One region of the Butyricicoccus sp. AM32-19 genome, then DNA from elsewhere that is predicted to be linked to it. Evidence: predicted binding sites of a transcription regulator. Region 1 holds the regulator's gene; the other holds the start of a gene.
The links. The regulator HrcA, encoded in region 1, represses chaperone genes, less so after heat shock. The targets are predictions, from matches to a motif close to TGTTAGCACTCNNNNNNNNNGAGTGCTAACA.

Region 1 (14,916 bases):
TTTCGGTGAGTTCCGCATCTACGGCTACGTCAACGACCTGACCGGCGAGCACCATGTTGCGCTCGTCAAGGGCGAGATCGGCGATGGCAAGAACCTGCTCTGCCGCGTACACTCCGAGTGCCTGACCGGCGACGTGTTCGGTTCCCGCCGGTGCGACTGCGGTCAGCAGCTGGCGGCAGCCATGCAGCAGATTGACAAGGAAGGACGCGGCGTGCTGCTCTATATGCGCCAGGAAGGCCGCGGAATCGGTCTGATCAACAAGCTGAAGGCGTATGAGCTGCAGGAAAAGGGCTTCGATACAGTCGAGGCAAACGTAAAGCTCGGCTTTGCGCCCGACCTGCGTGAATACTGGATCGGCGCTCAGATTCTGCAGGACCTCGGCGCAAAGGAGCTGCGCCTGCTGACCAATAATCCGGAGAAGATTTACGGTCTGGACGGTTTTGGTGTAGAGATCACCGAGCGCGTGCCGATCGAGATCGCACCGCAGAAGGACGACGCGTTCTACCTCAGAACCAAGAAAATTAAGATGGGTCACCTCTTTAGTGAAACATTGTAATCAATCTATCCCGCAGGGCGGGATGACCTCACCTCGCCCTGCAATATATCTGTTCACCATATTGAAAGGAAGATTTTAAGATGAAGGTACTCGAAGGCAAGTTAGTAGCAACCAAGGGCAAGTTTGCAATCGTTGGTGCACGTTTCAACGAATTTATCGTTTCCAAGCTGATCTCCGGCGCGGAGGACACGCTGGTACGTCACGGTGTGGACACGGATGACATCACGCTCGTATGGGTTCCGGGTGCATTTGAGATTCCGCTGGCGGCGCAGAAGCTGGCGCAGAGCGGCAAGTATGATGCAGTTATCTGCCTCGGCGCGGTTATCCGCGGCTCGACCAGCCACTACGACCTCGTGTGCAACGAGGCTGCCAAGGGCATTGCACAGGTCAACCTGCAGACCGGTGTGCCGGTGACCTTCGGCGTGGTTACCACCGAGAACATCGAGCAGGCCATCGAGCGCGCAGGCACCAAGGCCGGCAACAAGGGCGCAGATGCAGCGATTGCGGCTCTCGAGCTGGCAAACCTGCTGCCGCAGCTCTAAAATTGTGCAAAAAAAAAAATGCTCTCTGATGATTCAGAGAGCATTTTTATTTACCATCCTCAATTCTCCATTTTCCTCCTGCAGACGAAAAACCACCCGAGAAAATCCCGGGTGGTTTTCTTTATTCTACCGAGCCTTCTCCGCCCATGAGCGCGGTCAGCTCCTCAATCCGCTCCAGTGGGAACGGCGGGAACGCCACCGGCTTCATGGCGATGGACATCAGCTTCATCGGGTTATCGTCCGCCGCTGCGCGGTTAGAGTGCAGTACACCGCGCCTGCCGGTACGACCGGACGGCCGCACACCCTGCAGGTGAAGCTGTCGTCGCAGGCGTGCGTTTTGTAATAACCCTTTTGATATTGCTTGCGTTTATTCTCCCGATTCATGAGAATTCCTCCTGAAAAGTCGATATTATTCGTCCTTTGGGGAGGTGGTTTATGGGTTCAGCCGACCTCCCGGTCAGCTTACCGAATCCAATTCGCCGTATTTCTTCAAAAAGCAAAGCTCCTTTAATTATTTATCCTTAAGTGCGTCCTTTACCTTATCCCAGAAGCTCTTGCGCTTGACCTGATTCTCGTCGGTAGACGTTTCCTCGAACTCACGCAGCAGCTTTTTCTGCTTGTCGGACAGGTTCTTCGGCACCTCGATGTTTACGCGGACGTACTGGTCGCCGCGACCGCGGCCGTTGACATTCTGAATGCCCTTGCCGCGCATGCGGAACGTCGTACCGGTCTGCGTGCCTTCCGGAATCTTGTACTCGATGCGGCCGTCGATGGTCGGCACCTGCAGCGTATCGCCGAGTGCGGCCTGTGCGAACGAAATCGGAATATCGACATGTACATCCGAGCCGTTGCGGGTAAAGATCGGATGCGGACGGATGGCAACCGTTACGAACAGATCGCCTGCGGGACCGCCGTTCACGCCTGCATTGCCCTGACCGCGCTGCTGGATGGACTGACCATCGTCGATACCTGCCGGAATGTTGACCTTGAACTTGCGGGTCTTGCGGACACGACCCTGACCGCCGCACTTCGGACACGGCTTCTTGATGATCTTGCCGGTGCCGCGGCAGTTCGGGCAGGCGCCCTGCGTCTGGAACATGCCGAGCGGCGTGCGCTGGGTCTGCGTAACAACGCCGGTGCCGCGGCAGTTCGGACAGGTCTCCGCCGTGGTGCCCTTTGCGGCACCTGTGCCGCCGCAGTCGTCACAGGATTCGATGCGCTCGACCGTGATCTCCTTCTCACAGCCGAATGCGGCTTCCTCGAAGGACAGGATCACCGTCTGACGGATGGATTCGCCTCGCTGCGGTGCGTTGCGGCGGGACGACCGTCCGCCACCAAAGCCGCCGCCGAAGAATGAGCCGAACAGGTCGCCCAAATCGCCCATGTCAAAGCCGCCGCCGTAGCCGCCTGCACCGGCGCCGCCGCCGTAACTCGGGTCAACGCCGGCAAAGCCGAACTGGTCGTACTTGGCGCGCTTCTCCTTGTCGGACAGCACCTCGTATGCTTCGTTTACTTCCTTGAACTTATCCGCAGCCTCCGGATTATCCTTGTTGAGGTCCGGGTGGTACTTGCGCGCCAGCTTGCGGTATGCCTTTTTCAGCTCATCATCACTTGCGCCCTTCTGTACGCCGAGCACTTCATAATAATCTCTTTTATCAGCCATAAAAAATCATCCTATACACAGGGATAGGCGCACCAAAGTGCGCCTCTCCATTAGAGTGGAGTGTGGAGAGTGAAGAGTGAGGAGTTTTTCTCTCCACTCTTCACTCTTCTATCTTCACTCTTGCTTATTACTTATTGTCGTCGTCCTTAACCTCGGTGAAGTCAGCGTCTACAAAGTCGCCCTGCTGGCCGCCCTGTGCGCCTGCACCCGGCTGGCCGCCCATGTTCGGGTCGCCCTGCGGTGCCTGCTGCTGATAGATCTTGCCGGCCAGATCGGAGAACTTCTTGGACAGACCTTCGGTTGCAGCCTTGATCATATCGGTATCGGTGCCCTTGAGCGCTTCCTTAACCTTTTCGATCTCAGCCTGAACGCCTGCCTTCTCATCTGCGGACAGCTTGTCGCCCAGATCGGTCAGTGCCTTCTCGGACTGGAATACCAGCTGCTCAGCGTTGTTGCGAACCTCAACTGCTTCCTTGTTCTTCTTATCCTGCTCAGCGTACTGCTCAGCCTCGTGCATTGCCTTGTCGATCTCGTCCTGAGACAGATTGGTGGATGCAGTGATGGTGATCTTCTGCTCCTTGCCGGTGCCGAGGTCCTTAGCGGATACGTTTACGATGCCGTTTGCGTCGATATCGAAGGTAACCTCGATCTGAGGAATGCCGCGCGGTGCCGGAGCGATGCCGTCGAGGGTGAAGCGGCCGAGGGTCTTATTGCCCGCAGCCATCTCGCGCTCGCCCTGCAGAACATGGATCTCAACCGACGGCTGGTTGTCAGCTGCAGTGGAGAAGATCTGGCTCTTCTTGGTCGGGATGGTGGTGTTGCGGTCGATCAGCTTGGTGCATACGCCGCCGAGGGTCTCAATGCCGAGGGACAGCGGAGTTACGTCGAGCAGCAGCACGTCCTTGACCTCGCCGCCAAGTACGCCGCCCTGAATGGATGCGCCGATTGCTACGCACTCGTCCGGGTTGATGCCCTTGAAGCCTTCCTTACCGGTGATGCCCTTAACAGCCTCCTGTACAGCCGGGATACGGGTGGAACCGCCAACCAGCAGAACCTTGGACAGATCGGAAGCGGACAGACCAGCGTCGCTCATAGCCTGACGAACCGGGCCCATGGTGCGCTCTACGAGGTCTGCGGTCAGCTCGTTGAACTTTGCACGGGTCAGGGTCAGCTCGAGGTGCTTCGGGCCGGTTGCGTCTGCGGTGATATACGGCTGGTTGATGGAGGTCTGGCTCATGCCGGACAGCTCGATCTTTGCCTTCTCAGCAGCTTCCTTCAGGCGCTGCATAGCCATACGGTCATTCGACAGGTCAATGCCGTTGGACTTCTTGAACTCGTCAACCATCCAGTCGATGATGCGCTGGTCGAAGTCATCGCCGCCGAGGTGGGTATCACCTGCGGTGGACAGAACCTCCAGAACGCCCTCGCCGATATCCAGGATGGATACATCGAACGTACCGCCGCCGAGGTCGTAAACCATGATCTTCTGCTCGGATTCCTTATCTACGCCGTAAGCCAGCGCAGCAGCGGTCGGCTCGTTGATGATACGCAGAACTTCCAGACCTGCGATCTTGCCGGCATCCTTGGTAGCCTGACGCTGCGAGTCGGAGAAGTAAGCCGGAACGGTGATGACCGCCTGATTGACCGGCTGGCCGAGGTATGCTTCTGCGTCAGCCTTCAGCTTCTGCAGGATCATAGCGGAAATCTCCTGCGGGGAGTACGGCTTGCCGTCGATGTTTACGCGGTAGTCGGTGCCCATGTGACGCTTAATAGAAATAATGGTACGGTCAGCGTTGGTTACAGCCTGGCGCTTAGCGACCTGACCGATCATACGCTCGCCGTCCTTGGAAAATGCAACAACAGACGGAGTGGTGCGCGCACCCTCAGCGTTAGGGATGACTACGGCTTCGCCGCCCTCCATAACAGATACACAAGAGTTCGTCGTACCAAGGTCAATACCAATGATCTTACCCATAATAAATACACTCCTTAATAGTTAGGATTTAGTTTACTTTAATTAATAGTTAGTAATCAGTTTGCAACCTTCACCATCGCATGGCGAATAACCTTATCGCCGATCTGGAAGCCCTGCTGGAAGGTTTCCGCGATAACATTCTCACCGAGGCTTTCATCCTCAACGTGCATAACCGCGTTGTGGAAGTTCGGATCGAATGCGGTGCCTGCGGTAGCGTCGATGACGGTGACGTTAATGCCCTTGAGGCTTTCGGTCAGCTGCGTCATGGTCAGCTCGACACCCTTTTTATATTCGGTGTCGGCGGTCTCTGCCTTGAGCGCCCGCTCGAGGTTATCATAGGTCGGCAGCAGTGCGGTTACGGCGCGGCTGACTGCATCGGTGTACGCCTGCTCGCGCTCGCGCTGGCTGCGCTTGCGGAAGTTGTCGTACTCCGCCGCCATGCGGAGATAACGATCGTTCAAGTCGTTATACTTGGCTTCCCAGTCCGTCGCGGGCTTTGCATCAGCCTTAGCGGTCTCCTCTGCGGGAGCCTCGGTCTTTACCTGCTCCTGCTCTTCCGCCTCCGGCTTTGTCTTTTTGCTCATGTCGTTTTGTGCCTCCGTTTACAGGAAATCAATGATTTCCGTCTTTTTCATCTAAAAATGTCTCGGCAATCAGCTTGTTCAGCCCTTTTGCAAAGCGGCTGAGCTGTGCGGACAGCTTGGCGTAATCCATGCGGGTCGGACCCACGATGCCGATCGCACCCTGACCGATCTTGCCGATATCGTATTTTGCGTAAATCGCCGAGGTTTCACTCAGCGGGTTTTCACCGTTTTCCGGTCCGATGAAGAACTGGATGCCGTCGATCTTGCGGGTGGCCGGCAGCAGGTGCTTACGGTCGTCCTCCATGTAATCGAGCAGCGTCTGCGCCTTTTTCGTATCGCGGTACTCCGGAAAACGAAGCAGCTTGCTGGCACCGTCGAGGTAAACCTTCTGGTCGCTCAGCTCGGTGATCAGCTCTGCGATGTACTCGGCCACCGGAGCGAGCAGCGCGGTCAATCCCGCGGCGCGGCGCACAATGTCGAATCGCTCGGCGGTGATGCTCGAGAGCGGCAGTCCGGTCAACGTCTGGTTGAGCACATAGGTGAGCAGCTCGGCCTCATCCTTGGAGACCTCGGCCACCGTGCGGACCATTTTATTCTTGACCGTGCCCGAATCCGTAACTACTACGATTACGAAATTCATCTTATCGACTGCAATGATCTCAAACTGCCGGATGGCGATCTGCGTCATGGCCGGTGTGATAGCAACCGACGCGTAATTCGTCAGACTGGTGAGCAGCTTGCCGGCTTCCTGAATGAGGTGGTCAAGCTCGCGTACCTTGGTAAGCACGCTGTTCTGCAGTGCGTTTCCGTCCTCCGCATTGTCGGCCGGACGCTCCATCAGTTCATCCACATACAGTCGATAACCCTGCGGTGAGGGGATTCGCCCCGCAGAGGTGTGCGGCTTTTCGAGGTAGCCCATGTCCTCCAGTTCACTCATCTCATTGCGGATGGTGGCGGACGAGAACGGCAGCTCGTGTCCCTCGGTCAATGCCTTGGAGCCAACCGGTTCAGCCGTGCGGATGTAATCGCCGATGATGGCTTTGAGTATTTGCTTTTTACGTTCCGAAAGCTCCACCGAAGCAGACTCCTTTCTTTCGGTTGTTAGCACTCCATCTCCCCGAGTGCTAAACTTAATTTACCACCACATACGGACAAAGTCAAGTGCTGTTTGTGAACAATTTATGAAATGATGGTCGGAATTTTATCACACTCGTCTGCCGAGTGCTGAAATGCCAATTTTCACCGTATGAAAAATGCTCTGATTTGGTCGTTTTTCCTTGCGTTCGCGTTCACACAGTGATAAAATTATTATGAGAGAGACAGGCAATCGTTCGATTGCCGTAGAGAGAAAATCCGCTCTATAAAAAGGAGAACAAACATGAAGGAAATCAAAGTTGGCATCGTTGGTTTGGGCCGTCTCGGTTCGGTACACGCGCAGAATCTTGCGTTCAAGATTCCCGGCTGCAAGCTGGTCGCTGCCTGCTCGCTCGTGCAGAAGGAGCTGGACTGGGCAAAGGACTACCTCAAGGTGGAGTACACCACCACGGACTACAAGAAAATGGTTGATGAGGCAGACATTGAAGCTGTCGTTATCGTCTCCTCCTCTCCGGAGCACTGCTGGATGATCGAGTACGCGCTCGATGCAGGCAAGCACGTTTTCACCGACAAGCCGCTCGGCTGCTCGCTTGAGGAGTGCAAGCGCGCTGAGGCTGCTGTTGAACGTCACCAGGACAAGATCTTCTTCCTTGGCTTTATGCGCCGCTACGATCCGTCCTATGCGGATGCAAAGGCACAGATCAACGCAGGCCGCATCGGCAAGCCGTATCTGGTAAAGGCTACCGGTCTGGACCCGGAAGCACTGGTCGAGAGCTGCATCAAGTTCTCCAAGACCTCGGGCGGCATCTTCATCGACGCGGCTTCGCACGACATTGACCTGATGCGCTGGTTCCTCGGCGGTGAGGTTACCGAGGTTTACGCCGCAGGCACCAACTTTAAGCACCCCGAGTTTGCCGAGAACGGCGACACCGAGACCGGCATGGCAATGCTCAAGTTTGACAATGGCACGGTCGCTTTCCTGCACGTTGGCCGTACTGCGCCGCACGGCTACCACACCGAGACCGAAATCGTCGGCACCGAGGCGCATATCCGCGTAGCCGGTGTACCGTGGAAGGACCGTGTAATGGTTTACGATCAGTACGGTGCCCGTCAGGAGATCGTCGAGAACTTCCCGCAGCGTTTCGCAGAGGCTTACCTGCTCGAAATGGTGGACTTCATCGACTGCATCCAGAAGGACCGCAAGCCCGAGCTGACCGTTTACGACGGCACCAAGGCAACCCTCGTTACCTACGCGATTACGGATTCGTTCCACTCCGGCAAGCCGGTTCAGGTACAGTATTAATATATTGTAAAATCGCACAAAAGCAGAGTCGAAAGGCTCTGCTTTTTCTTGCATATTTTCATCTTCTCTGCTATTATAATGGCAAGGAGGTAGAGATTATGAACAACAACATTCCCATTGCCCGCTGGCTTTCCATGTTCTGGCTGTGCAGCGCCGTTTCACTGGTGCTTGGACAATTCAGCGGCTCCGTCACTTTGAACGGTACAAACGGTGCAGCGCTCACCGTTACCGGCATTCTCGGTATATTCTGCACCCTCGTGCAGTTTTATCCGTTTTACCGGTTCAGCCGCGTGTCCGAGCGCCTGCAGCGTGCGTTCACAGCCACTGTGCTCAGCGTGGCGGCAACCGTTGTCGGCCTGCTGGCCATGACGCTCGTTCCGAGCGACACGCCGCCGTATACACCCAGCACGTTTTATCTGCTGTTCAGCCTGATCGCACTTGCCGGTGTGATCGCAGCCTATGTCTCGCAGTTCTGGCTGTACACCGGACTGGACGATGTCTGTACAGAGCGCGGCTACGACTTTCCGCCCAAGCGTATTCGCTGGTGCTTTTATCTTTCCCTTATCAACATTTTGCTGCGCATGCTGCCAACTTCCATTCCGATTTTTCTCTCGCAGATTGCCAGCCTTGTGCTGCTTGCCCTGTTTATCCGTGCCGCATATCAAGCGGAAAAGCTGACCGTATAACCCAATATAAAAGAAAAAGGACCGCTGGGGCGGTCCTTTTTCTTATATATGAGAGATTATTTGTAGAGAGCAGGTTTATCCATCATCTCGATCGGCAGGAACTGATTCGTGCCGCGGGAACGGTTGAGCGTGTCTGCTGCGACGCAGGCAGCGTAGCCGTCCCATGCGGACGGACCATCCGGCTCACCCTTCTCCTCGAGTGTCTTGACCCAATGGGTCAGCTCAATGTCATAGGCTTCAATAAAGCGGTCCTTCCAGTCGGTCAGGATCGGGAACGAACGGGTTGCGTTCGAGCGCTTGACAACCGCATACGGATCAGGCAGGTTGACTGTGCCCTTCTCGCAGACGACCTGACACTGGATGTCGTAACCGTAAGCGTCCGCAACCTGAACCTCTACGTCAATACGCGCACCGGACTGGGTTTCCAGCAGCACGATCTGCGGGTTGTCGTAACCCTTGGTAGAGCACGCGGACTGGCGCACCTTGAGCACCTGACCGCTCTTATACTCATCGCCGAGCAGCCAGCGGCATATGTCCAGCTCGTGGATTGCAACGTTGGAAACGCCCATCTCGGTCTGGAAGCCGTCCGGCTGAGACACGTTACGGTGGCACGCGTGAATCATCAGCGGCGCACCCAGCTCACCGGAGTCGATGATGCGCTTCATCTCGGCGTAGCCGCGGTCATAGTGGCGCATAAAGCCGACCTGTACCAAACGCTTGCCGTGTGCGGTCTCGGCCGCGATGATTTTCTCGCAGTCGGCGGCACTCTGTGCCAGCGGCTTCTCGCAGAACACCTGCTTGCCCGCTTTGAGAGCCTCGAGCACATAGCCTGCGTGGCTCGGGTCGGACGAGGTGATAACGACCGCCTGCACCTCCGGTGCTGCAATCAGCTCCTCGCCGGTCTTGTATGCCTTCATGCCTTCGTACTGCGCCGCAACCTTAATCGCAGCTTCTTCAAAATAGTCTGCACAGGCAACAACCTGACAGCCCGGAACAATGTCCGTCAGGCGTCGAATGTGATCGCGGCCAATTGCGCCGCAGCCAATAACACCAATATTCAGCATGCTGATCCTCTCCTTTTAACAGCAAGAATAATCGCTTAAAATCTCGTTAATACTCGCGGATTCCCGCGTTTTTTCACACTTTTTTCTTCATTGTATACATTGTACCGCAATCCCGCCGTCACGGTCAACCGTCCCACCAAAACATTGGTAGCCTGCCTAAAAAAGCACCGCAAATTTATGGCAAAATGAAGGCTCAAAAGCAGATGACAGTGCATTTTTGATTGTGCACTGTGCGTAGTTATACTTGACGTCAGCGCTGCTCTCCCCTATACTTTGAAGTAGAAAAGGAGAATGTGTCAATGGCAGTTACCATACAAAAAATCGCAGAGCTGTCCGGTGTGTCGCGCGGCACGGTGGACCGTGTGCTGCACGGACGCCCCAACGTCAATCCGATGATACGCGAAAAAGTTGTCCGTGCCGCAGAAAAACTCGGCTACCAGTCTCCAGTGCCGCCGAAATCGGCAGATTGCAGGCAAGCGGCTATTCTCATTCCGCAATGGACGGATGGGCACTTCAACCGGCAGATCGTCAGCGGCATTCGCAAGGCACTGCGCTATATCGCCGATCCGGCGTTTATACTGACCGAGCAGCCGCTGCGCACCATGACGATGCAGGAGCTGCTCCGCGCGATGGACGAACAGATTCGTTCCGGCGTGGACGGACTCATTATCCGTGCCGAGAATACGCCGGAGGTCCGCGCCGCCATCGAGCAGGCGGTGCAGAAAGGCGTTACCGTCATCACCTATGATGCCGATGTGCCGCACAGCGGCCGTCTGTGCCACGCCGGACAGGATCTTGTCCGCGCAGGCGCTATCGCCGCCGGTGTCATGGCGCGGCTCATCCGCCCGCCCGAGCACGTTCTCATTGTCACCGGAAATCTGCGTATGGAGGCCCACAAAGGCCGCGTGGACGGCTTTTGCCGCCGGCTGCTCGAGCTGGGTTTCTCCGAAGATGCCTACCGCGTGATCGAAACCAACGAAATGCCTGAACTCACCGGTGAACTCGTCGCGCAGGCGCTTCAGGCCGACAGCCGCCTGCACGCCGTCTATATGGCCTGCCAGCCGCTCTCCGGCTGCATCGCGGGCATCCGAAAAGCGCGGCGCACCACCCGTCCGCATATCGTCTGCAACGACCTCACGCCAACCGCGAAGCGGTATCTGCGCGAGGGAACGGTGGATTTCGTGATCGGTCAGTCATTCTCGCAGGAATCGTTCCACGCCGTGTTGGCGATGTATCAAATGCTGCTGCGCGGCGTGCAGCCCAAACGGGAGCTGTATTATACCGATCTGCGGTTGATTACGCAGGAGATGTTGTAACGAGAGATTGCATTTAGCGATTTGCAGTAATTGAGAATTGATAATGGAGAATGGAAAATTGACGTGACGGTTTACCGTTGTGTGGGTGGCCAATGGCCGCCCCTACGGGATAGATTGTGCAGGTCGGATACAAGCGGTGCGCCGAGTCGTCACACCCTACGGTATAACGAGTGCAATTCGTAGGTGTCGTGCAAAATATCCAAGCCAACGAGTTGCGCGACACTGTTATGTCGCGCCTGTGAAGAATAACCCGCATGTGTAGCAGTACGCTATCTGTGAACTGCGAATAGTTTGCGAAAGACACGCAATGGTAACCCGACTGCCGTTCCCCATATCGAAGCGGTCGCCGTTCTCTGATCTGCGCCAAACTAAGAAATAAAGGAAGATGGAGTCCCAAGAGGATAGAAACCTTAGGTGTCTATCCTTTTGGTCCCCCAGCCAAAGGTTGGCTCCCATTTCCAATACTTTAGTAATCAGATAACGATTTACACAACAAAAAAGAGCCGCTTTACAGCGACTCTTTTTTGTTTGATATGCGCGGACTGATTACTTAGCAGCCAGACGGCGAGCCTTAGCAGCCATGCGCTCACGAGTAACGTCGAGCAGTACGGCGCCGATGATAACCAGGCCGAGTACGAGGTTCTGTACTGCCGAAGAAACGGACAGCAGGGAGAAGCCGTTACGCAGAACAGCGATGATCAGCGCGCCGAGCATGGTACCAACCATGGTGCCCTTGCCGCCCATGAAGGATGCGCCGCCGATGATGCAGGCTGCGATTGCGTCGGTATCGTACGGCTGAATAGCGTTAACGCCGTTGCAGATACCGGAACGACCGATGGATACGATACCAGCCAGAGCTGCCATGAAACCGGACAGGGTGTAGCAGAAGGTCAGCACGTTAGCGGAGTTGATACCGGACAGACGAGCTGCTTCCGGGTTGCCGCCTACACAGTAGATGGAACGGCCCAGAGCGGTCTTGGTCAGCAGGATGTGCATGATAACGTAGATGACAAGTACTACGATAAAGGATACCGGGAAGCCGGCTACGGTCGAAGAACCGAGCCACATAACAGCATCATTACCGGAGAAGGATACCATCTGAGAGTTGGTGATGATCAGCGCACCGCCCCACAGTACGTTCTTCATACCGAGGGTAGATACGAACGGATGCGGCAGGTGCAGACGGGTAAGAAGCATACCGTTGATCCAACCGATCAGGGTGCCGCCAACGATGGCAACAACCAGCAGCAGAACCGGATTGTTCATGTCCTTGTTAACCAGCATACCTGCAAGGCAGGCAGCGAACGTTGCGTTCGCACCTACGGACAGGTCGATGCCGGCGGTGATCAGGCAGAGCAGCATACCGGTGGATACCAGTGCATTGAACGAGGTCTGCTTGAGAACAGACATCATGTTGGAATACTTAAAGAAGTTCGGCGAAGCGATCGCCAGAACTACACAAAGGATTACCAGTGCGCCAAAAGTACCAGCATAAGACATCAAACTGCTGGATTTCTTCGATTTAGTCATCTAATTTACCTCCCCAAGCTGCCTTCATAAGGTCTTCCTGATTGAAATGTTCGCTGTCACGGTCTACTTCGGCCATTACTTCGCCGCCGCGCATTACGATTACGCGGTCGGACATGCCGAGGATCTCAGGCATTTCCGAAGATACCATGATAACGCACTTGCCCTGCTTGACAAGGCTGTTCATTACGTTGTAAACCTCGACCTTTGCGCCGACGTCGATACCACGGGTCGGTTCGTCAAAGATAAAGATCTCTGCATCCGTGTTGACCCACTTGCCGATTACGACCTTCTGCTGGTTACCACCGGACAGCTGGCCTACGATCTCGTCGATCGACGGGGTCTTGATGCGCAGCGACGCAATGTTCTGCTCGCCTGCCTCGAGGATCTTCTTTTCGTTCAGGAACAAGCCCGAAGAGAAGCCCTTCATGTTAGCAAGAATCAGGTTGGTGCGAATGGTCTGAGCCAGTACCAGACCCTGTCCCTTACGGTCCTCGGTGAGGAACGCAATGCCGTGATGGATCGCCTGACGCGGGGACTTGATATGTACTTCCTTGCCCTTGATCTTGATCTTGCCGCTGTCGATCGGATCTGCGCCGAATACTGCGCGCATGATCTCGGTACGGCCGGCGCCGACCAGACCTGCAAAGCCCAGAATCTGTCCGCCGTATGCCTTGAAGGATACATCGTTCAGGACGCCTGCCTCAACAACGTTGTCAACCTCGAGCATCGGCTCCTTGGACTTTTCGCCGAATTCCTTCGGGAACTGGTTGTCCAGCGAACGACCTACCATTGCGGTGATCAGGGAGTCATTATCCCACTGATCGATCGGCTTGGTTGCGATGAACTCACCGTCACGGATAACCTCAACGCGGTCGCACAGCTCGAACAGCTCCTCCAGCTTATGGGATACAAAGACGATGCCGATGCCGCGTGCCTTCAGTTCACGGCACGTCTTCATCAGCTGCTCAACCTCTTTCTCGCCCAGAGAGGAGGTCGGCTCGTCCATAATAATCATTTTTGCGTTGATCAGAACCGCCTTCGCGATCTCGATCATCTGCTGTACGCCCATACCAAAGTTACCTGCCGGCTTGGTCGGGTCTACGTCCTGACCGAGCGAAGCCATAACTTCCTTTGCCTTTTTATGCATGGTCGGGTAATCCAGCAGAGTACCCTTTTTAATCCACTTGTTGATGAAAATGTTGTCAGTAATGCTCAGCAGCTTCTCAATATTAAGCTCCTGATATACGCACGCGATGCCAGCCGCTGCCGAATCGTTCGGGTCCTTAAAATGCTGCTCGACGCCGTCTACGAAAATCTGACCCTCGTCTGCCTGATGTACACCAGTCAGCACCTTGATCAGCGTAGATTTGCCTGCGCCGTTCTCACCGATCAGGCCGAGGATCTCGCCCGGCTTGACGGAAAGCTGCATGTTTTTCAGAGCCACTACGCCCGGAAAACGCTTGGTCGCGTTTTTCAGTTCTACTACGTATTCACTCATTTGCATATCACCTTTTCTTCTCCGAGATGAAGTGCGGGACAAAGTAAACTGTTCTCGGTTCAGTTCCCTAAGGAAAAGCCTGCCCAGTGCAAGCTCTTTACCATTTCTTGTCCGCGGGAGCATGTTTGAAAAGAGAACCCCTGCAGAGATTAAAATCGAGCAGGGGTTTCTTCTCGTTCACTTAAATGCTGGAACTAATGGAAAACCACAAGCGTGTGGGATGGATTGCTTAGCCGATGTAGCCCTTCAGGGTATCCAGACGCTCCTGAGCGTTATCCTTGTTGACAACGGAGCAACCGGAGTCGATGAACTTCTCCAGCTTCTCACCGTTAACAGCCTTTACAGCAGCCTCAACTGCCTTGTAGCCCATGTCGTATGCTTCCTGAGCAACGGACATGGTCTCCTCGCCAGACAGGATAGCGTTGCAAGCGGACTGGATGCCGTCGAAACCAACGAAGATGGTCTTCTCGTAAGCAGCGTTGCCCTTTGCAGCACGAGCAGCAGCCATAGCCATATCGTCGTTGTTGCAGACGATGATAGCGACGCCTTTCGGATGGTTCTGCATGATTGCTTCCATCGAGGTAGCAGCCTTATCAGCAACAGCGTCAGCGTACTGGATCTCGTCCTTCAGGAACTCGCCGCCAGCCTCGGTAACGCCCTTCTCATAACCGGTCAGACGAGCGGTAGCAGTGCCGTCGCCCTGTACACCGGAAATTGCGATAGCCTGAACCTTATCCCAGCCAGCAGCCTTAGCAGCCTCAACAGCAGCCTTGCCGCCCATTGCAGCAGCATCCTCGTTGCCGGTGCCTACGAAAGACAGAACCTCAGGTGCGTCGATGTTGGTATCAACAGCAACGATCGGTGCGGTCTGGCCAGCGATCAGGGTCTTAACGAGGTCAGCCTGCAGCGGAGCGATAACGAATGCATCGTATGCACCGGAGTTCAGGTCGGTCTCGATCATATTCTGCTGCTCGTCGTAAGCGGTCTCGGAGGTAGCGCCCTTAACCTCAACCTTTACGTCCGGGTTGTCCTTGGAGTAAGCCTCAGCGCCAGCCTTAACGTAGCTCCAGTACTCGGAAGCAGTCGTCTTCAGGATAACGTCAA
Region 2 (14,916 bases), on a different contig from region 1:
ATCGGCGCAGGTGCGTCAGCCGCTTTGGGACAGTTCGGCGTAACGCTCGCGTATGCCAACGCACCGGCCAAGGAGATTTCGGTGTTCGACTATACGCAGGTCATCTTCTCGGCTGTCCTCGGCTTTTTCCTGTTCGGCCAACTGCCGGACGGTTGGAGCGTCCTCGGCTATCTGCTGATCTGCGGCATTTCGGTCGCGGTGTTCTTCTACAACCGCAATCTGGAGCGCAAGGGACAGTGATATGATCGAATATGAGCTGGTTCGCTCCAAACGCAAGACGCTTGCTGTGCAGGTAACGCGCGAAGGCCGTGTAATCGTTCGTGCGCCGCTGCGGCTGGCAAAATACCGCATTGAACGGTTTGTCGCGGAGCATGCGGACTGGATAGTCCGCGCACTTGCCGATCAGCAGTCCCGCCGTGCGGCACATCCGGAGCCGGATGAGGCCGGGCAGGCTGAGCTTATCCGCCGAGCGAAAATAGAGCTACCGCCCAAGGTACAGTATTACGCAAAACTGATGAACCTGTACCCGACCGGACTGAAGATCACCTCAGCGAGAACACGGTTCGGCTCGTGCAGCGGCAAAAACAGTATTTGCTTCTCATGGCGGCTGATGGACTATCCCAAACCCGCTATCGACTATGTGGTGGTGCATGAACTGGCGCACATTGCACATAAAAACCATGGACCGCAGTTCTGGGCGCTGGTGGAGCGCTATTTACCCGATTATCGTGCGCGGCGTGCCATGCTGCGCGAATGAGAACAGGAAACGAGTATGAATATGACGAATCAATACAAAATTCTGGCATTGGATTTAGATGGAACGCTGCTGGATGCGCAGAGCCGCATCACGCCGGAGAACGCCCGCGCGGTACGCATGGCGCAGCAGGCGGGCGTGCAGATTGTGCTGTGCACCGGCCGCAATGTGCGCGAGGTACGCCGCTTCAGCGAACAGCTGGAAGCCGCACCAGACTGGCTCGTCACCGCAAACGGCGCGGCAGTGCAGCATCCGGACGACAGGGAACCGGCGTTTTTCGACGGTCTGAGCACAGAAATGGTGGACATTATTCTGGACGAGTGCGCCGCCATTGACACCGACCCATGCCTGTATACCACACAGGATTTGTACTACGGACATGCCTTCCGGCATTTTCTCGAGAATCTGCAGCGACGCGGACGGGTTGTCATGGACGAAGCCGACGAGGGCTATCATTTTGTCGAGGACGGGAATGCGTGGCGCGAGGTGCTCGCGCGCGAGCCGCGCCCGTTCACCAAGGCGATTCTTTATCACGATGACCCGAATGCGATCGCGCCGCTGACAGCTGCACTCGATAAATACGGCATTTTCGAGCTGGCACCGTCCGTCATGTATGGCGGAGAGCTGCGCAATGTCGAGGTCAACCGCGTGGGTGTGCACAAGGGACGCGGACTGGAATGGCTGGCGCATCACCTCGGCTGCACGCTGGCCAACGTCATCGCTATCGGTGACAGTGAAAACGATCTGACCATGCTGCAGATGGCGGGACTGGGCGTCGCCATGGCAAACAGCGAGCCGTGCATCTGCGAAGCAGCGGACGTTATCACCGGCAGCAATATGGAAAACGGTGTCGCACAGGCGATTTACCGACATATTCTGGGGGAATGAACGATGAAAAAAGTAGTGGCAATCGGCGAACTGCTCATTGATTTCGTACCGCAGCAGCGCGGCTGTGCACTTGATGAGGTCGTGCAGTTTGAGCGTGTCGCGGGCGGTGCGCCGGCCAATGTTGCAACCGCAGTGGCGCGTCTCGGCGGCAGAGCGCAGATGATTTCACAGGTGGGAGAGGACGCATTCGGTACGCACATTCTCAAAACGCTGCGCGCAAACGGCGTGGATACCTCGAGTGTGTTCCGCACCGAACGGGCGAATACTGCGCTGGCGTTTGTTTCACTTGATAAGAACGGCAACCGCGAGTTTTCCTTCTACCGCAATCCCTCGGCAGACCTGTTTCTCGATGAAGCACAGATCACGCCGGATATTTTCGCGGACTGTGCCGCGCTGCACTTCTGCTCGGTCGATCTGGTGGATGCACCTGTCAAGCAGGCACATCGCAAGGCCATCCGGCTGGCAAAGGACGCAGGCGCGTTTCTCTCGTTCGACCCGAACGTGCGCCTGCCGCTGTGGGACAGCCCGGAAAGCTGTCAGGCAGCAATTCGTGAATTTCTGCCGTGTGCAGACCTCGTGAAGCTGTCGGATGATGAAGTTGAATTCTGCACCGGCTGCAAAACCGAGAGGGAAGCGGCAGAACTTCTGTTTTCGCAGGGCTGCAGGCTGCTGCTTGTGACACGCGGCGCGGACGGCGCGGCAGTCTACACGCCGAACGCGAGCGCCGAGACCGAAGCACTGCCGGTGACGGTCGCGGATACCACCGGAGCAGGCGATTCGTTCATCGGGTCGTTCCTGTATCAGCTTACCCGTGACGGTGTGACAGCGGAAACGCTCGCTGACATCCCGCAGGAAAAGTTCGCGGATTATCTGACATTTTCGTCCGAATGCTCGGCGTATACCGTGCAGCATAAGGGCGCGGTTATGCCAACAGAAGAAGAATTGAAAATGGAAAATGGAGAATGAATGTGTCCGCCCACAGGGCGGCAATTCAATAACACGCTTTGCGCGTAACCGCAGTTCTTAATTCGCCATTCTCAATTTTTCATTCACCTGCCACTAAAATTTATTGCACAATGTGTGCAAACGTGGTATAATTTTGAGGTTATAAAGAAATGATAACGATTCTTGGCATCGACCCGGGCTATGGCACGATTGGCTACGGCGTGGTGCGGTTCGATAATATGAAATTTACGCCGGTGCAGTACGGTGCGGCAAAAACCGCTCCCGGAATACCAATGCACCTGCGCTTATGTGAGATTTACGATGATATCTGTACGCTGGTGGACACATTTCACCCGGACGAGGTGGCAATCGAGGAGCTTTTCTTCTCGAAAAACGTCACAACCGGCATTCAGGTTGCGCAGGCGCGCGGTGTAATTCTGCTGGCGCTGGCCCAGAAGGGACTGCATCCGGTATCCTATACACCAAATCAGGTGAAGCTGTCCGTTGTCGGCTATGGCGGCGCGGAGAAAAAACAGGTGATGGAAATGACAAAAAGCATTCTCCATCTCACCAAGCTGCCGCGTCCGGACGATGCCGCGGATGCGCTTGCGCTGGCCATCTGCCACGGGCATTCCCGGCAGGCCATGCGCTATGAAGGCTTATTATGAGGTTTAAATAGATGTTTTATTATGTAGACGGCACGGTTTCCGTGCTCCAGCAGGGGCTTGTGGTGATCGACTGCGGCGGTGTAGGCTATGCCTGCCACGCTTCGCAGAACACCATCGGCAAGCTGAAAACCGGCGAAAAAGCGCGTCTGCTGACCTGGCTCAATGTCCGTGAGGGCGTGTTTGAGCTGTACGGTTTTATCGACGAGGAGGAGAAATCCTGCTTCCTGATGCTGACCAGCGTTAACGGTGTTGGCCCGAAGGCGGCGCTGTCCATCCTGTCGGTCGCACCGCCGGACAGACTGGCGCTCAGCATCATCACCGGCGATGAAAAAATGCTCATGCAGGCGCCGGGCATCGGCAAGAAGATCGCACAGCGCATTGTACTCGAGCTGCGCGACAAGATGAGCAAGGAGCAGCTGGAGACCGCATCTGCAGCGTCTCCGGCGGCGGCAGCCGCCGTTTCCGGCGGTGTCAACCACACGCAGGAGGCAGTCGCGGCGCTTATGGTGCTCGGCTATACGCAGGCAGAGGCGCTGCACGCGATGGAGGGTCTGGATGCTGCCGGCATGGAGGCGGACGAGATCATCCGTCAGTGCTTGAAAAAGCTGGTCAAGTCCTGATTTTGGACGATAAAAGCCTGATCAAGTAGGAGAGTGTACCTTTGAGTATTGAATTTTCCGGCGGCATGACGGATGATGAGCGCATCATCTCCACCCGCCAGCTCAGCGAGGACGAGACCGAGAATTCGCTCCGTCCGAAATCCATGGCGGACTATATCGGTCAGAAAAAAGCCAAGGAAAACCTGAGCATTTACATACAGGCCGCGAAAATGCGCGGTGAATCGCTCGACCATACGCTGCTGTACGGTCCGCCGGGTCTGGGCAAGACCACACTCGCGGGCATCATTGCCGCAGAAATGGGCGTGAATATCCGTGTTACGAGTGGTCCGGCGATCGAAAAAGCGGGAGATTTGGCGGCTTTATTGACAAATCTCTCAGAGAATGATATTTTGTTTATTGACGAGATCCATCGTCTCGACCGTGCGGTAGAGGAGATTCTCTATCCTGCGATGGAGGACTATGCACTCGATATCATCATCGGCAAGGGGCCTTCGGCGCGCTCGATCCGTATCGACCTGCCGAAATTTACGCTCATCGGCGCGACTACGCGTGCCGGTCAGATGACGAGCCCGCTGCGCGACCGCTTCGGCGTCATGCTCCGTCTGGAGCTGTATTCGCCGGAGGAGCTGTGCGGCATTGTTGAACGCTCGGCAGGCATTCTTAATGTACCGTGCGAGCACGAGGGCGCATTCGAGATTGCGCGGCGCAGCCGTGGTACGCCGCGAATCGCCAACCGGCTTCTGCGCCGTGTGCGAGACTTCGCACAGGTAATCGGCACCGGTACGATTGACAGAAAAAGTGCCGACATTGCGCTTCGCGCACTCGAGATTGATGAGTTAGGTCTGGATAACGTAGACCGCAGAATGCTCAAAAGCATTATCCAGAACTACGGCGGCGGTCCAGTCGGACTGGACACGCTGGCCGCGACCATCGGCGAAGAAGCAATCACCTTGGAAGATGTTTATGAGCCGTATCTCATGCAGATCGGCTTTCTCAGCCGCACGCCGCGCGGACGCTGCGTGACGCTGCAGGCTTACCGTCATTTAAATCTGGAACCGGCGGACGGACAGCAAATGCTGTAATGCAATCGTTTCCCCGCCTTTATCATACAAGAAAGTTAGGTGTTTCATTTGGGTAGATATTTTGGAACAGACGGCGTTCGCGGTGTAGCGAACTCGGAACTTGATGCACTGCTGGCATTCAAGATCGGCGCGGCAGCGGCATACGCACTTACGCAGGAGTCTGCACACGGCCGCAAGGCGAAGCTGCTGATCGGCAAGGACACCCGCGTATCCTCGGATATGCTGGAGAACGCGCTCGTCGCGGGCATCTGCTCGGTTGGCGCGGATGTAGAGCTGCTCGGCGTTATCCCGACGCCGGCGGTCGCTTTCCTCACCATCAAGCATAAGGCAGATGCGGGTATTGTCATTTCCGCAAGCCACAACTCCTTTGAGTACAACGGCATCAAGATTTTTGCAGGCAACGGCTACAAGCTGCCGGACGAAACCGAGGCAAGAATTGAGGACCTGATCGACGATTTCGAGTCTATTCCGAAGATGACCCACGAGAAGATCGGCCGTGTACTCAAAAGCGAGATCGATCCGGTAGTCGAGTACACCGACCACCTTGCAGATACCATCAAGGGCGACCTGTCCGGTCTGCGCGTGGCGGTGGACTGTGCAAACGGCTCCTCCTCCACGACGGTGGAGCGCCTTATGCGTCTGGTCGAGTGCAAGGCGGAAATTCGCTTCTATGAGCCGGACGGCATCAACATCAACGATAACTGCGGCTCCACCCATCTCGGTCAGCTGAAGGAGCGTGTCCGCTCAGGCAATTTTGATCTTGGCGTTGCCTTTGACGGCGATGCTGACCGCTGCCTGATCGTAGACGAGACCGGCGAGGAGCTGGACGGCGACCGCATTATGGCAGTCTGCGCGGCGCACATGAAGAAGGAAGGCAAGCTGCGCGGCGGCGCATTTGTTGCCACCATTTTGTCCAACATGGGTCTGCACGCCTACGCCGATAAGAACGGCATGAAGATCGAGTGCTCCAATGTAGGTGACCGCTATGTGCTCGAAATGATGCTCAAGAAGGGCTACATTCTGGGCGGCGAGCAGTCCGGACACGTTATTTTTCTTGAGTATGCGTCCACCGGTGATGGTGAGCTGACTGCACTGCAGTTTATGTCTATCCTCAAGGCGAGCGGCAAGAAGTGCTCGGAGATCGCAGCTGAGGTTGAGCCGTGGCCGCAGCTGATGATCAATGTCAAGGTGCCGAACGATAAGAAGGCTACCCTGCAGCAGCTGCCCGAGGTCAAGGCGGCTATCGATGCGGCTTCCGCAGAGCTGGGCAATAACGGCCGAATCCTGGTTCGCCCGTCCGGTACGGAGGCGCTTGTGCGCGTCATGGTAGAGGGCACGAACAGTGAGCAGGTAGATACTTTGGCAAAAAAGGTTGCCAAAGTCATCGAGTCTGTTGTATAATATAAAAGAGCCAACGGGAGTGGGTGTGGTTTGCACACCCACTTTCTTCATTCTGAATAGGGAGGTGGGAGCATTTGCGCACAATTCCATAACATGCTAAGCGCCAGAACTGCGGTGCAGCCGGTATCGCAGTTGACGAGGAAAGGGTTAATCGAAAGTATTCGGCGGGTGCCCTTCGGTCACAAGTGGGTTGATCGTCAGCAGGCTGTTAAAACATACGGGCGACCGTATCGACAGAGCAGTTATGCGTAACGCACTATTTTTATACCCAAAATTAGAAATTCACCGCATATATTGAGGTAAGGCAATACGGAATAATTAAACAAGAGCGATTTGTGAGAGAGTTTTACGGACCAATAAGGCGTGTTTGGCGGTAATGCTTGATGTATTATCGTAAAATCGCAACGCAGTCAGGACGTAAAATCTTCACAAAGCGGCGCGGCAGCGCGACCGGAGTTCGTGCAAGAAGCCGCAGCTTTCATTGTTCCGTGCTGCCTAAGGCTCATACTGAAATGTTGCGGAAGATATGTTATATTTACCGTTGCAAAGGAGTATTATTTTATGTGTGGAATCGTTGGATTCACCGGACGCGAGAACGCGCTTCCGATTCTCATCAAGGGTCTGTACAGTCTGGAATACCGTGGCTATGACTCTGCCGGTGTGGCTGCCTTCACGAAGGACGGTCTGCGCGTTGTCAAGGCGCGCGGCCGCATTGCAAACCTTGAGGAGAAGATCAAGGAGGAAGGCGGCGACATGTACTGCACCTGCGGTATCGGTCACACCCGCTGGGCAACGCACGGTGAGCCGTCCGACCGCAACTCACATCCGCATCTGGGCGGCAAGGGCAAGGTAGCAGTTGTACACAACGGCATTATCGAGAACTACAAGGAGCTGCGTGAGCGTCTGGAGGCACACGGCTACGAGTTTAAGTCCGAGACCGATACGGAGACTGTCGCGCACCTCGTGGACTATCTGCACACCGGCAAGCAGGAGGATCTGGCAAAGACCGTTCTGCAGGCCGTGCAGCGTCTGCGCGGCTCTTACGCACTGGGCGTAGTCTCGATGGATAACACGCAGGAGATTGTTGCTGCACGCCGCGGCAACCCGCTGGTTATCGGTATCGGTGAGGGCGAGAACATGATCGCATCCGATATTACCGCTATTATCAATCGCACCAAGCGTTACATTATTCTGGATGATAACGAGGTTGCAATCGTTCGCCCGGACAGCGTAGTTGTCATGAACGAGTTCGGCGATACGGTAGAGAAGGAAATCATGACCGTAACGTGGGATATGTCCGCAGCGGAAAAGGGCGGCTACCAGCACTTTATGCTCAAGGAGATCATGGAGCAGCCCAAGGCAGTTGCCGATACGGTTAAGCCGCGTATCAAAAACGATGCGGTTGTATTCGAGGACAACGGTCTGACCGACGAGCGTCTGCGTGAGATCGAGCATATCCATATCATCGGCTGCGGCTCTGCACTGCACGCAGGCATGGTCGGCAAGCGCGTGATTGAGGCGATGTGCCGCATTCGCTGCACGGCAGAGGTTGCCAGCGAGTTCCGTTATGAGAACCCGATCATCGGTAAAAAGGATATGTGCATCGTTATCAGCCAGTCCGGCGAGACGGCGGATACGCTGGCTGCCATGCGTCTGGCCAAGCAGGCAGGTGCGTTCACGATTGCGATCGTAAACGTCGTTTCCTCGACGATTGCGCGCGAAGCAGACGGTGTGCTGTATACCTGGGCCGGCCCGGAGATTTCGGTCGCCACCACCAAGGCGTACTCCGCGCAGCTCTCCGCGCTGTATCTCATCTCGGTTAAGATCGCGCGTGTGCGCGGCCTCATCTCCATCGGTGACGAGCGTGCGCTCTGCGCTGAGCTCCAGCGCCTGCCGGAGTGCATCGAGCAGACCCTGAAATGCCAGTCGGATATGCAGCGTATCGCTACGCTGTATGCAAACCGCTCGAGCGTGTTCTTCCTTGGCCGCGGGCTGGACTATGCCGCCGCGCTCGAGGCTTCGCTCAAGCTGAAGGAAATTTCCTATATTCATTCGGAGGCGTACGCTGCCGGTGAGCTTAAGCACGGCACCATTTCTCTGATCGAGGAGGGTACTCTGGTTGTTGCTCTGGCAACGCAGCCGGCACTGTTTGAGAAAACAGTCTCCAATATCCGTGAGGTTGTAGCGCGCGGCGCAAGCGTCGTGCTCGTCACCACGGACGATTTCACCGGGGATGAGTCGGTCTGCCAGCACATCGTGCGCCTGCCGAAGTGCCTGTATGAATTTTCCGCTTCGCTTTCGATTATTCCGATGCAGCTTTTGGCATACTATATCGCAGTGGAGCGCAACTGTGATGTCGATAAGCCGCGCAACCTGGCAAAGTCGGTAACTGTAGAGTAAAACGTCAACAATATTGTCATAATTACACAAAAATAGAAGCGTGTTTTTGTGTGATATAGGTAAAGATGACAATCGTTTCTTGACATTTCCAATTCTACCGCGTATAATAGCTATTGACATGAGAAATGATTATCAAATACAGCCATCGAACGGGATTCCGGATGAAAAGCTGTGCCGTCTGGCACGGCAAGGAGACGGACCTGCGATGGAGAATCTGATCCGTCGTTATACCCGTCTGGTCAAGACCTGTGCGCGGCCCTACTTTCTGGCAGGCGCCGATGCAGAGGATCTGATGCAGGAGGGCATGCTCGGGCTGCTGAATGCCGTCCGGGAGTACGACGAGAGCAAGGGCATACCCTTTGGAGCGTTTGCACGGTTGTGCATCACGCGGAAGATTTATTCCGCAGTGAAGGCGGCAGCGTCGCTCAAGCACGACCCGCTCAATCAGTCCATGTCAATCGATCGACCTCTGTTTGAAGACCTTGCGGAATCGCGTACCCGGGTAACTGCACCGAATGGTGATCCTGAATCGCTTGTTATCGGCAATGAGGAGAGGGAAGAGCGGAAAAAGAAGCTCTACTCGCTTTTGTCTGAATTTGAGGCACAGGTTTTGACGTTGTTTTTGGACGGCTTATCGTATGAAGAGATGTCCGAAGCGCTGCACAAACCAATCAAATCTGTGGATAATGCCGTCCAACGCATCAAGCGAAAATCGGCAGCCATTAAACCTATTTAGGCGATAGCAGGCGCAGTGTCTGTACGCATATATTTCAAGTTTCCCGAGGGAACAGTATCAAAGAGAGGTAAAAACCATGTACGAAGACAAGACTTTAGTATGCAAGGAATGCGGTAAGGAGTTCGTGTTCACCGCCGGCGAGCAGGAGTTTTACGCAGAGCGCGGTTTCCAGAACGAGCCGCAGCGCTGCAAGAGCTGCCGTGACGCGCGCAAGAACGCTGCACGCGGTCCGCGTGAGTTCTTCACCGCTACCTGTGCTGCTTGTGGCGGCGAGGCTCGCGTTCCGTTCGAGCCGAAATCTGACCGCCCGGTATATTGCAGCGAGTGCTTCGCAAAGATGCGTGAGCAGTGATACCGTAACGATAAAAAATCAATAAATGACACGTTAAAAGTGCCAGTAATGACTTTTCTCATTGCTGGTGCTTTTTTCTTTGCCCAAAGGAAAGGAATCGGCAAGGGAATGTGTGTTCCGAAAAATGATAAAGAAATGAAGAATCGGATCCGCAGGCGAAGGGCGGCTTGCGGCAAAAGAAAACCTCTGCTCAAAATGAGCAGAGGTTTTCTTTTGATTTTAAGCAATAACATCGTATTTCAGGATTAAGCCACGTTTCTGCCGGTCGTCAAGGTCAGCAATAGCGGCATCAATACTGGGAAATAAGCAAGGGCAGATATGGCCTTTGCTAAGATTCACGAAGCTGTACATGTTTGTTCCCTTGTGGGGGAGCAGAAGTACGTCCAGCGTTTCGTTGCGCTTAAAAATGCAGAAATGCATAGAGAAGATCCTTTACTTGGCTTCGTTGATGGTAAGCAGCTCCTCGATCGTCTCTTTCTGCCGGCGAAGAAAGCCGAGATAGAAACCGTCAGAAACGGAAAATGCGATGAATGCTGCGTGCAGCAGAAGGGCTCTGATATGTATGAGAAGAGCTATAATCTCCGCGATGTTCATATTTTTTGATGTGTAGAAGGCATAGGTGGGATTGGTGAGAAGCAGATAAAAGTCCCTTAAGATAAACGCACTAACCGGAATCAGGGCGAACGATAAGGCAATCCAAACGCGGGTGTCTTTCTTAAGGGCCTCGTATAAATGCAGAATGTCGGCGTGCTTGGATTCCAGTTCCTCGTGCGAAAAGCGGGAATAGTAATCCAAGTCACATAGTTTCTGGTACTGATGAATTCGGCTGCGCCGTTTTCATCGGACTTTGATGGTATATTGCTGGGCATAGGCGATAACTCCTGTAATTGGGGTAGTTCTTGATAAAAAGAAAAGGAAGACCCTAAAGAGCCTTCCTTATCGAAAGTGTCGGTAATGAAATTCTCATTACCGGCACTTTTTATTTGTCCGCAGTAAAAATAGGCCTCAAATAAGGAGGAAAAAGGTGTGAAAAATGAAAAAATGATCTATCTCCCATATGTTCGTTTTGAGCAGGAAGAAGGAGAAGCGGAGGGTATCGGCTGGTACTTTACGCAGTACAATGCCGAAACTGGAGAAGGTAAAGGCTGGCACGGAACAGAGTTCATGCCGGATTACTTCTTTGAAACGAACTGCGAGTGCGGCGAACCGGAAACAAAGTTCTTTGACGTGCATATCAATGAGCCGATCGAGCAGTGGAGTTGGCCGGAACCGCCGGATGACGATGCGTTCACGAACTACGATGCGTGTTCCAACACAACGCGGGTTTCGCTGTCAAGTGCCTTCAAGTGCTCGGCGAGAGAAGCCAATCCTCCCGCGTTGCGGACAACATCCAACGGCAGCTGAACAACCTCGCCCAAAGAACGAAGCGATGCAGCCGTGCTCTTTCTGCTTGGAACATCAATACCCACTGTGTTCATAGAAACACTCCTGTTTGGAATTTGCAATGGACAACGCCCTCTTTACCCATTGCCGATTCTATCTGTTTGCCTACATGAATGCGCTGGCTCTACCTGCACAAATCGAACACTGCTTTAATCCGCACACGGCGCGGGAAAAAGGTTTAGTGGCCTACGGGCAAACCTTGGTGTCTCCCTCTTGCGCCCATGCAGGGCAGGCAAGAGCGTTATCGCTTCTCAAGCGATAACGCTCCGAATAGCGGCATTCAGAAAACCGCGTTATCTCGTCGCAAATCTTGACAAAATCCTTAAAAACCGATACAATATAAAGGTTAAAAAGGACTTTCGGCTCCTGCTATGACGGCGGGAGCCTTTTTGGAGGAAACACGATGGAACTTACATTATGCTGTCCGACTTTATTCGGGCTGGAGGGCATCGTCGCGGACGAGCTGCGCTTCGGCGGCAGGCTGACCGACGTGCACGCGGAAAACGGCCGCGTGCTGTTCACCGGTGACGAAAACACGCTTGCATGGGCGAACCTGAACCTGCGGTGCGCCGAGCGTGTGCTCATCCGCATCGGCACATTCAAAGCCAAAACGTTCGACCAGTTGTTCGAGGGCGTAAAAGCACTCCCGTGGGAGCAGTTCATTTCGGCAGACGGCGCATTTCCGGTCAAGGGTCACAGTCTGGACTCCACGCTGCACTCGATTCCGGACTGCCAGAAGATCATCAAAAAGGCAGTCGTATCGCGCCTGGGCGCGAAGTACGGTCAGACCTGGTTTGATGAGATTGGTGAAAAGTATCAGATTCAGTTCGCCATCATGCACGATGTGGCTGAGCTGTACCTCGATACCTCGGGTGCCGGTCTGCACAAGCGCGGCTACCGCGCCAACAGCAATGCGGCGCCGCTTCGTGAGACGCTGGCGGCGGCTATGGTCAAGCTGGCGCGCTGGCGCGGGCGCGATCCGTTCCTCGACCCGTTCTGCGGCTCGGGCACGATCGCGATTGAGGCGGCCATGATCGCGCAGCGCCGTGCCCCCGGTCTGCTGCGCCGCTTTGACGCGGAAAGGTGGAGCTGCTTTGACAAGTCGGTCTGGCAGCAGGCGCGCGAGAGTGCGCTCGACCTTGCCCAGCCGGACGCAAAATTCGATATCGTCGGCAGCGACATTGACCCGGACTGCGTGCAGCTGTCCATCGAGAACGCGCGCAAGGCCGGTGTGGCGAACACGGTGTTCTTCGAGCGCGCGGACGCAGTAAAGCGCGATTACAGCGGTGCAGGCGTACTGTTTGCCAATCCGCCGTACGGTGAGCGTCTGCTGGACTTGCAGCAGGCGGAAAAGCTGTACGCCGACCTCGGCAGAGCGACAAAAAACAGCCCGATGAAGCAGTATCTGCTCAGTTCGGACCCGCTGTTCGAGCGCTGCTACGGCCGCAAGGCGGATAAGCGCCGCAAGCTGTACAACGGCATGATCAAGTGCGAGCTGCATATGTATTTTAAAGACCCGTCTGCATCGAACAGGGGAGAGAATAAGCACTCCGACCGACCGTCTGCTAAACGGCCTGCAAAACGCTGAGCGGTACAGGGCACTGTTCATAATTTGTTCAGAAAATTTTTGTGAAAATTCCGGATTACCCCCTTGCATATTGCGGCTCCTTGGTGTAAGATAATACTCGAAGTTAGCACTCGGGTAATTTGAGTGCTAACCCCCGACATTGTAAAATCTTATTTTTCATAGGAGGAATCCATTATGAAGCTCAAGCCCCTTTGCGACCGCGTAGTTATCAAGATGGTCGAGGCGGAGGAGACCACCGCAAGCGGCATTATTCTTACCGCATCCGCACAGGAGAAGCCCCAGGTTGCTGAAATCATCGAAGTAGGCCCGGGCGGCGTTGTTGACGGCAAGGAAATCAAGATGGAAGTTCAGAAGGGTCAGAAGGTCATCACCGGCAAGTACACCGGTACTGAGGTTAAGCTGGACGGCGAGAAGTATATCATCGTTCGTCAGAGCGACATTCTGGCAATCGTAGAGTAATTTTCAGGAGGTAATTCATCATGGCTAAGCAGCTTATTTACGGCGAGGACGCGCGCAAGGCTCTGCAGCGCGGTATTGATCAGCTCGCTGATACCGTTAAGGTAACCATCGGTCCGAAGGGCCGCAACGTTGTACTGGATAAGAAGTACGGCGGTCCGCTGATTACCAACGACGGTGTTACCATCGCTAAGGAGATCGAGCTGGACGACGCTTTCGAGAACATGGGCGCACAGCTTGTTAAGGAAGTTGCCACCAAGACCAACGACATCGCAGGCGACGGCACCACCACCGCTACCGTTCTGGCGCAGGCTTTCGTTCGTGAGGGTCTGAAGAACGTAGCAGCAGGTGCAAACCCGATGGTAATGCGCCGCGGTATCGCCAAGGCAGTCAAGGCTGCTGTTGCAGCGATTGCTGAGAACTCCAAGAAGGTTGACGGCACGAACGACATCGCACGTGTAGGCGCTATCTCCTCCAGCTCCGACGAGATCGGCACCCTGATCGCAGAGGCTATGGAGAAGGTTTCCACCGACGGCGTTATCACCGTTGAGGAGTCCAAGACCGCTGAGACCTACTCTGAGGTTGTTGAGGGCATGCAGTTCGACCGCGGTTATATCACCCCGTATATGTGCACCGACACCGAGAAGATGGAAGCAAACCTGGACGACGCTCTGGTGCTGATCACCGATAAGAAGCTGTCCAACATTCAGGAGCTGCTGCCGATCCTCGAGCAGGTTGTTAAGGCTGGCAAGAAGCTGCTGCTCATCGCTGAGGACGTTGAGGGCGAGGCTCTGTCCACCCTGATCGTAAACCGTCTGCGCGGCACCTTCACCTGCGTAGCTGTTAAGGCTCCGGGCTTTGGCGATCGCCGCAAGGATATGCTCCGCGACATCGCAATCCTGACCGGCGGTACCGTAATCTCCGAGGAGGTTGGTATCGAGCTGAAGGACGCTACCATGGATATGCTGGGTTCTGCCCGTCAGATCAAGGTAACCAAGGAGAACACCACCATCGTTGACGGTGCTGGCGACAAGCAGGCTATCGCAAACCGCGTTGCTGAGATCCGCGGCGCAATCGAGCGCACCACCTCTGACTTCGACCGTGAGAAGCTGCAGGAGCGTCTGGCTAAGCTGGCCGGCGGCGTAGCAGTTATCAAGGTTGGCGCTGCAACCGAGACTGAGATGAAGGAGCAGAAGCTCCGCATCGAGGATGCACTGAACGCAACCCGCGCAGCTGTTGAGGAAGGCATCGTAGCAGGCGGCGGTGTAGCTTATGTAAACGCTATCGCAGCGGTTGAGGCTCTGGCTGCAGAGGCAACCGGCGATGAGAAGACCGGTATGCAGATCGTTGCACGCGGTCTGGAAGCACCGATGAAGCAGATCGCTGCCAACGCAGGCATCGAGGGCGCAATCGTTGTTGATAAGGTAAAGCACGCTGACAAGGTTGGCTACGGCTTTGACGCTGCAACCGAGACCTACGGCGACATGATTGCAAACGGCATCGTTGACCCGACCAAGGTAAACCGTTCCGCACTGCAGAATGCAGCATCCGTTGCTTCGATGGTCCTGACCACCGAGAGCCTG

Region 2: a site for HrcA is predicted at 12,979-13,009, ahead of DW806_RS06185 (co-chaperone GroES). Genes of this name have one in related genera too.

Annotation. Positions count from the first base shown of each region.
Region 1 is NZ_QUIX01000002.1:129,492-144,407, forward strand. It holds gene DW806_RS02630 (bifunctional 3,4-dihydroxy-2-butanone-4-phosphate synthase/GTP cyclohydrolase II) at 1-556, shown strand, start outside; gene ribH (6,7-dimethyl-8-ribityllumazine synthase) at 637-1,098, shown strand; partial or broken gene DW806_RS02640 (hypothetical protein) at 1,220-1,482, opposite strand; gene dnaJ (molecular chaperone DnaJ) at 1,610-2,761, opposite strand; gene dnaK (molecular chaperone DnaK) at 2,889-4,736, opposite strand; gene grpE (nucleotide exchange factor GrpE) at 4,793-5,320, opposite strand; gene hrcA (heat-inducible transcriptional repressor HrcA) at 5,349-6,395, opposite strand; gene DW806_RS02665 (Gfo/Idh/MocA family protein) at 6,699-7,718, shown strand; gene DW806_RS02670 (hypothetical protein) at 7,817-8,404, shown strand; gene DW806_RS02675 (Gfo/Idh/MocA family protein) at 8,461-9,468, opposite strand; gene DW806_RS02680 (LacI family DNA-binding transcriptional regulator) at 9,768-10,784, shown strand; gene DW806_RS02685 (ABC transporter permease) at 11,331-12,314, opposite strand; gene DW806_RS02690 (sugar ABC transporter ATP-binding protein) at 12,307-13,812, opposite strand; gene DW806_RS02695 (sugar ABC transporter substrate-binding protein) at 14,042-14,916, opposite strand, start outside.
Region 2 is NZ_QUIX01000005.1:53,069-67,984, forward strand. It holds gene DW806_RS06110 (DMT family transporter) at 1-240, shown strand, start outside; gene DW806_RS06115 (M48 family metallopeptidase) at 242-757, shown strand; gene DW806_RS06120 (Cof-type HAD-IIB family hydrolase) at 779-1,642, shown strand; gene DW806_RS06125 (carbohydrate kinase family protein) at 1,646-2,608, shown strand; gene ruvC (crossover junction endodeoxyribonuclease RuvC) at 2,758-3,255, shown strand; gene ruvA (Holliday junction branch migration protein RuvA) at 3,267-3,875, shown strand; gene ruvB (Holliday junction branch migration DNA helicase RuvB) at 3,917-4,957, shown strand; gene glmM (phosphoglucosamine mutase) at 5,006-6,358, shown strand; gene glmS (glutamine--fructose-6-phosphate transaminase (isomerizing)) at 6,920-8,758, shown strand; gene DW806_RS06155 (sigma-70 family RNA polymerase sigma factor) at 8,964-9,494, shown strand; gene DW806_RS06160 (zinc-ribbon domain containing protein) at 9,571-9,846, shown strand; gene DW806_RS15020 (hypothetical protein) at 9,895-10,095, shown strand; gene DW806_RS06170 (hypothetical protein) at 10,279-10,641, opposite strand; gene DW806_RS06175 (hypothetical protein) at 10,873-11,250, shown strand; gene DW806_RS06180 (THUMP domain-containing class I SAM-dependent RNA methyltransferase) at 11,693-12,877, shown strand; gene DW806_RS06185 (co-chaperone GroES) at 13,052-13,336, shown strand; gene groL (chaperonin GroEL) at 13,357-14,916, shown strand, end outside.